2 regions of the Bacillus sp. NP247 genome follow, and region 1 is predicted to be linked to the other one. Evidence: riboswitches for the same ligand, from Rfam matches in the RefSeq annotation. Region 1 holds a riboswitch; the other holds the start of a gene.
What was found. Region 1 has a riboswitch for preQ1 ahead of queC (7-cyano-7-deazaguanine synthase QueC). Riboswitches for the same ligand answer to the same signal wherever they lie in the genome.
Positions count from the first base shown of each region.

Region 2: another riboswitch for preQ1. It lies ahead of KPL75_RS22110 (QueT transporter family protein); the one in region 1 lies ahead of queC (7-cyano-7-deazaguanine synthase QueC).

Region 1 covers NZ_CP076653.1:3,992,494-3,995,710, forward strand. The annotation lists gene KPL75_RS20785 (ATP-binding protein) at 1-916, opposite strand, end outside; PreQ1 riboswitch class I at 1,124-1,167, shown strand; gene queC (7-cyano-7-deazaguanine synthase QueC) at 1,261-1,923, shown strand; gene queD (6-carboxytetrahydropterin synthase QueD) at 1,923-2,414, shown strand; gene queE (7-carboxy-7-deazaguanine synthase QueE) at 2,407-3,123, shown strand; gene queF (preQ(1) synthase) at 3,142-3,217, shown strand, end outside.
Region 2 covers NZ_CP076653.1:4,241,710-4,244,926, reverse strand. The annotation lists gene KPL75_RS22115 (ribonuclease H family protein) at 1-660, opposite strand; gene KPL75_RS22110 (QueT transporter family protein) at 932-1,417, opposite strand; PreQ1 riboswitch class I at 1,424-1,468, opposite strand; gene KPL75_RS22105 (aldose 1-epimerase family protein) at 1,692-2,564, shown strand; gene KPL75_RS22100 (reverse transcriptase-like protein) at 2,711-3,097, shown strand; gene KPL75_RS22095 (DMT family transporter) at 3,111-3,217, shown strand, end outside.

The DNA.
Region 1 (3,217 bases):
TATTTAATAAGCATTGGTTCAGCTTTTGTCTTTCACCAGCTATAAAGAAAGATGTACTTTGTTTTATGTAATGTATACGAACATTTGTTAAATTGGCAAGAGGTGTAATTAAAGATAACGCATGAAGTAACTCATCCTCTACTTGTAATTGTTGTTCTTTTTCAATACTCGGTTTTGCAAAAGTTAAGTAATCTGTAAGAACATGATTTGCTTGTTCGATCCCATTAATGGCTATGTCGATATATAATTTTCGTTCCTTCTCAGAGCACGTATCTGACTGTAAAAGTTGCAAAAATCCTTTCGTTGAAGTTAAAGGATTACGAATTTCATGAGAGATGGAAGCTGCCATTTCGCCGATTAAATGAAATTTCTCAGCGTTCATAAGTTCATTTTGGAGACGAACTTGCATTTGTAATATGTGTAGTAAATATAAAATAAGGATCGTGCCAATCATCGTACATAGTTCGTACACAATGATATGTGGTATATAATCTGCATCATTTGTAACACTTGCAAGGAAAAATGGTATCCAACCAAATCCATAAGTAAGACTGTAAAAAATAGCAAGTGTTATTTTTATATGATTAGAACTTCGATTAAAAAATTTGTATGTTAATAGTAGAACAATAAATAGGAGAATAGAAGCGATAAAGGATGGAAACGCACCTATTCCTCCCAATAAAAAGCGATAAATGTTTAATACAGCTAAAATAGAACCACCAGCAATAGGCCCTCCCGTTAACGTACCGACAATTAATACGATATGTCGCATGTCGAACTGAAAACCATTATTTGTTTTTGCTGCAAAAGTGATACATAGTATGGTAGCGAGGCAACACAATACAATAAATATAACTGAATTTAATTTAGGAGATCGTTTCCCTTTCTGATTCCAAAATAAATGATATACGAGCATTGTAACGAGAATAGATAATATATTTAAAAAGAGGTAAATAATAAAGAGTTCCAGTGGGATGCCTCCTCTCTTCTAACATTAAATTAATCATACTATAAAATGAAAGAAATGAAATGCGAAATAGCGGAAAAATCAGAAATTTTTTATGGTAGTATACAATATGTTACAATAAGCTTTGTCAATGAAAGAAGAAATTCCATGCACTGCATGGGAGAGGTTCGCGAACTCCCTCTATAAAAAACTATGGAAACAACAATATCCTTAGGTATTGTTTTGTTTTTTTATTGTGACAGTTCAAGAACGTTCTTTCTTCTTATTCGTAATAGAGAAGGAGAATGAGTGAAATGAAAAAAGAAAAAGCAGTTGTTGTTTTTAGTGGTGGACAAGATAGTACAACATGTTTATTTTGGGCGATAGAGCAGTTCGCAGAAGTGGAAGCTGTAACGTTTAACTACAATCAACGTCATAAGTTAGAAATTGATTGTGCAGCAGAAATTGCGAAAGAGCTAGGTATTAAACATACGATACTAGATATGAGTCTATTAAATCAACTTGCTCCAAATGCGTTAACGAGAACGGATATGGAGATTACACATGAAGACGGTGAATTGCCATCGACATTTGTAGATGGACGAAATTTACTATTCTTATCATTTGCTGCTGTATTAGCAAAACAAGTTGGAGCACGTCATATTGTAACGGGTGTATGTGAAACTGATTTTAGTGGTTATCCAGATTGCCGTGACGTGTTTGTGAAATCGTTAAACGTTACATTAAATTTATCTATGGATTATCCGTTTGTCATTCATACGCCACTTATGTGGATTGATAAAGCGGAGACGTGGAAATTATCTGATGAACTTGGAGCATTCGAGTTTGTTAGAGAAAAAACATTAACATGTTATAACGGAATCATTGGTGATGGTTGCGGTGAATGTCCAGCATGTCAACTTCGTAAAGCAGGATTAGATACGTACTTACAAGAACGCGAAGGGGCGAACAACTAATGGATAATTTCTTTGGATTTCGCATCGTAGAAAATTTGCAAAAAATGGACGAGGATATTCAGCGTAAACAACTCAAATATCATAATAAAAGAGTAATGGTCAGCAAGGAATTTACATTTGATGCAGCACACCATTTACACTGTTATGAAGGGAAATGTAAAAACTTACATGGCCACACATATAAAGTCGTATTTGGAATTAGCGGATATGTGAATGAAATAGGCCTTGCAATTGACTTTGGAGATATAAAAGAGATTTGGAAAAATGAAATAGAAATTTATTTAGATCATCGTTATTTAAATGAAACATTACCAGCGATGAATACGACTGCTGAAAATATGGTCGTTTGGATTTATGAAAAGATGGCAGAAGCATTAACGAAAGATAATCGTGTGAACGAATATAAAGGAGCTCGTGTTGAATTCGTTCGTCTATTTGAGACGCCGACTAGTTATGCGGAAGTAAGACGGGAGTGGATGCTCGATGAGTAAAATCCCTGTCTTAGAAATATTCGGTCCGACTATTCAAGGAGAAGGTATGGTTGTCGGGCAAAAGACTATGTTTATTCGAACTGCTGGCTGTGACTATAGCTGTGCTTGGTGTGATTCTGCTTTTACGTGGGATGGATCAGCCAAAGATCAAATTAGACAAATGCCAGCGGAAGACATTTGGAATGAGCTTGTTGAAATTGGAGGAGAAAATTTCTCTCATGTTACGATTTCGGGTGGAAATCCTGTTTTATTGAAAAATATTGAGTCGCTTCTTTCTATATTAAAAGAGAATGGGATGCGAACGGCGATAGAAACACAAGGGAGTAAATGGCAGGATTGGTTACTTCAAATTGATGAGGTAACGATTTCGCCAAAACCACCAAGTTCAACAATGAAAACAGATTTTCAGATGTTAGATTCTGTAATTCAGAAACTAGCAGGAAAAGATATTAGTCTAAAAGTAGTAGTATTCGATGATCAAGATTTTGAATATGCAGTTAAGATGCACGAACGTTATCCAGATGTACCATTTTTCTTACAAGTAGGGAACGATGATACGAAAACAGTGGATGATGCAATGCTTATTAAAAAATTATTAGATAAGTATGAGTGGCTTATTGAAAAAGCTGTTAACTGTAAAGAGATGAATGACGCGAAAGTATTGCCGCAGCTTCATGCGTTAGTATGGGGAAATAAACGAGGTGTATAACGAGAAGGGATGTTTAAAATGGCAGGAAGATTAGACGAAGATTTAAAAGATGTAACATTACTAGGAAATCAAAATACAAAATATTTATTTGAAT
Region 2 (3,217 bases), 250 kb from region 1:
CTATTCGGTTATTTCTTTATGACTATCAATTGTCGTCCCTTCTAATGCTTGCGCTGCTAATTGATGTGCCTCTTTATTTTGTTTTCTAGATATCGGTTCACAAACAAGCTTTAATTTCATTTGCTTCGCTTTTTGTTCAATTTGATCTAAGTAATGATTTAAATGCTCATCATAGCAAGGCCATTCACCAGCTAGTTGTTGCAGTACAACTTGAGAATCTCCACGAAGTGTAACTGCTTCATACTTAATTCCTAATTCCTCGAGTGTATTCATCCCGTATAATAATGCGGCATACTCCGCTTCGTTATTATCATATATGCCTTCTATGTATGCATTGCGACGAATTCGATAATTTGTATTTCCTTTTTTGTAGTATACACATATGCCCACCCCAGCTTCTTTCGTCTGCACATCATAGCCACCATCAAAATAAACTTGAATTTCTTGAAGATCTTCCTCCACTTGCTTACTCAGTTTTTTCATTTCTTTTAATGACCATTCTGCATCCATTTCATCGTAAAATAAAAGTTCTTTCACCCTGCCTGTTTTCTCAAAATCCTCCGCAAATTGAAGCACTTCTTCTATGTTCATATAATCTGTTGTTAATTCCGTTTGTAAACCACGCTTCGTTTTATACAACCAATGTATCTTATATTTCATACTAGATTCCCCTTTTATAAGACTTTTTATATTTATCCCGCATTAACGGTCAGTAAGACTCCCACCTTAAAATTTAACGAAAGCGAAGAAGTTAGGTGGAAGATCAACTGTCCGTAAATGCCCGATTGGTTCAACTAATAATCAGTGGGGTCCCCCCCACTGATTAAAGTTTCACTTTATTTTATTATATTTTATCAAGAGTCACAGCATTATATTCAATATAATCACATACAAAAAGAGCCATCCTAAACAAGGACGGCTCTTTCATTTATTACATAAATCTTTCAAATTGCACTCGCTTATTAATCCAGTACATTACAGGCATACCAATTGCCATTACAACAAATTCACCAACTGCACAAGTTAGCCATGTCAATAAAAATGGCAGATCAAATGCAAGATGAAGTTCAATTGCTATCATAAACATTGTAATTGTAAAAATAACTGTATTAAAAATCATACGAGCCCAAACACCTTTAATGAAGCGCATAGAAATAATAGTTGCAAGTAGTGCAAGAATTGATTGCCCTACTCCAAATACTAAATCATAAGCGATCATAGGTGAGAAAAAGAGATTCGTTAAAAATACACCTAATACAATCCCGTAAATTGCTTTCTTATTGAATACAACGAGATGATTAAACATCTCTGAAATACGAAACTGTACACTCGTAAAGCCAAATGGCTGAATAAGCATAGAAACAGCAATATATAATGCCGCTAAAATACCATTACCGACTAATGTTCTTATATTCATGACAAAATCTCCTTAGTTTTTTTACGTGGGATGGTTTCGAACCACGTTATTCATTTTTAAGCAACAAGATTATATTTTACGCAATAGGCGCTCTTTCGTCAATAGATTCCTATCATTTACTACCTTTTTTCTTTTAGACAACGTATAATAAAGTGAAACTTTAATCAGCGGAAGTTTTGTCCATTCCCCACTGATTATTAGCCCGCACCAATCGGGTTTTTACGGACAGTTACTACTGGATAAAACATATGAAAGATTTAGGAGGTTTCACTTCATGACAGCAACAATTCAAAATGAAAAAGTGATCGTTTCCATTTCTGACAAAGGTGCAGAATTACAAAGCGTTCGCTTAAAAGCAGATAACACTGAATACTTATGGCAAGGCGATTCTACTTATTGGGGACGCCGCGCACCAATTTTATTCCCAATTGTCGGCCGATTAGTAGATAATACATACTACGTAGATGGTAAACCATATTCTTTAACACAACACGGCTTTGCTCGTGATCTTACATTCTCTGTAAAAGAACAAAGTGAAACGAATATCACTTATATTGTTACTGGTAATGAAGAAACATTAAAAAAATACCCATACGAATTTGAATTACTCGTTTCTTATGAAGTAGACGAACAAAATATACATGTTACATATGAAGTAAATAATCCTACTTCAAAAGAGATGTTCTTCTCAATCGGAGCACACCCTGGTTTCAACTTCCCCTTATTAGAGGGCGAATCATTTACAGATTATCATTTATCATTTAATGGTTCTGAACGCTTAGAAACAAACGTATTAGAAGGACCTTACCTTTCAAGTAAAAAGCAATTAATCGCTGAAAATACGAATGAATTACCACTTACATACGATTTATTCAAAAATGATGCGCTTATTTTTGAAAATATGAATACGAATGAAATCTCTATTCGTTCTCATAAACATAATAAATTTGTAAAAGTAGAATTTGACGGCTTCCCATTTGTCGGTGTATGGACACCAGGCGAGAACGCACCTTTCTTATGTATTGAACCTTGGTACGGGATTGCTGATGAAATAAATCCAGCAAAAGATTTTAAGGAAAAAAAAGGAATTCAATCGTTACAAGCGAATGAAACATTTACATGTCGTTATAGCATTACAATTGGATAAAGTGAAACTTTAATCAGTGGGGGGTGTTCATCCTCACTGATTATTAGCCACACCAATCGGGTGCTAACGCGGGATAAGTACTCTATCCCCTACTTCAAGGAAACATATAAGTAGGGGATAATCTTATAATTTGGAGGTTTCTCATTTTGATTGAAGTATATATTGATGGTGCATCAAAAGGAAATCCTGGTCCTTCTGGTGCAGGAGTGTTTATTAAAGGGGTTCAACCAGCTGTACAATTATCACTGCCCCTTGGGACAATGTCCAATCATGAAGCAGAATACCACGCTTTACTTGCAGCATTAAAATATTGCATGGAGCATAATTATAACATTGTCTCTTTTCGTACAGATTCGCAACTTGTCGAGCGGGCTGTTGAAAAAGAATACGCAAAAAATAAAATGTTTGCACCGCTTCTAGAAGAAGCACTGCAGTATATAAAAAGTTTCGATCTCTTTTTTATTAAGTGGATTCCAAGTAGTCAAAATAAAGTCGCTGATGAATTAGCTAGAAAAGCTATCTTACAAAATTAACGGGGGTATGAGTGTGAAAAAAGATTGGATTGCTCCTCTTGCTTTATTATTTGTCTCTTTTATTTGGGGAGCTACGTTTGTTGTCGTTCAAAATGCTATGTCTTTCGTTGGTCCATTTAC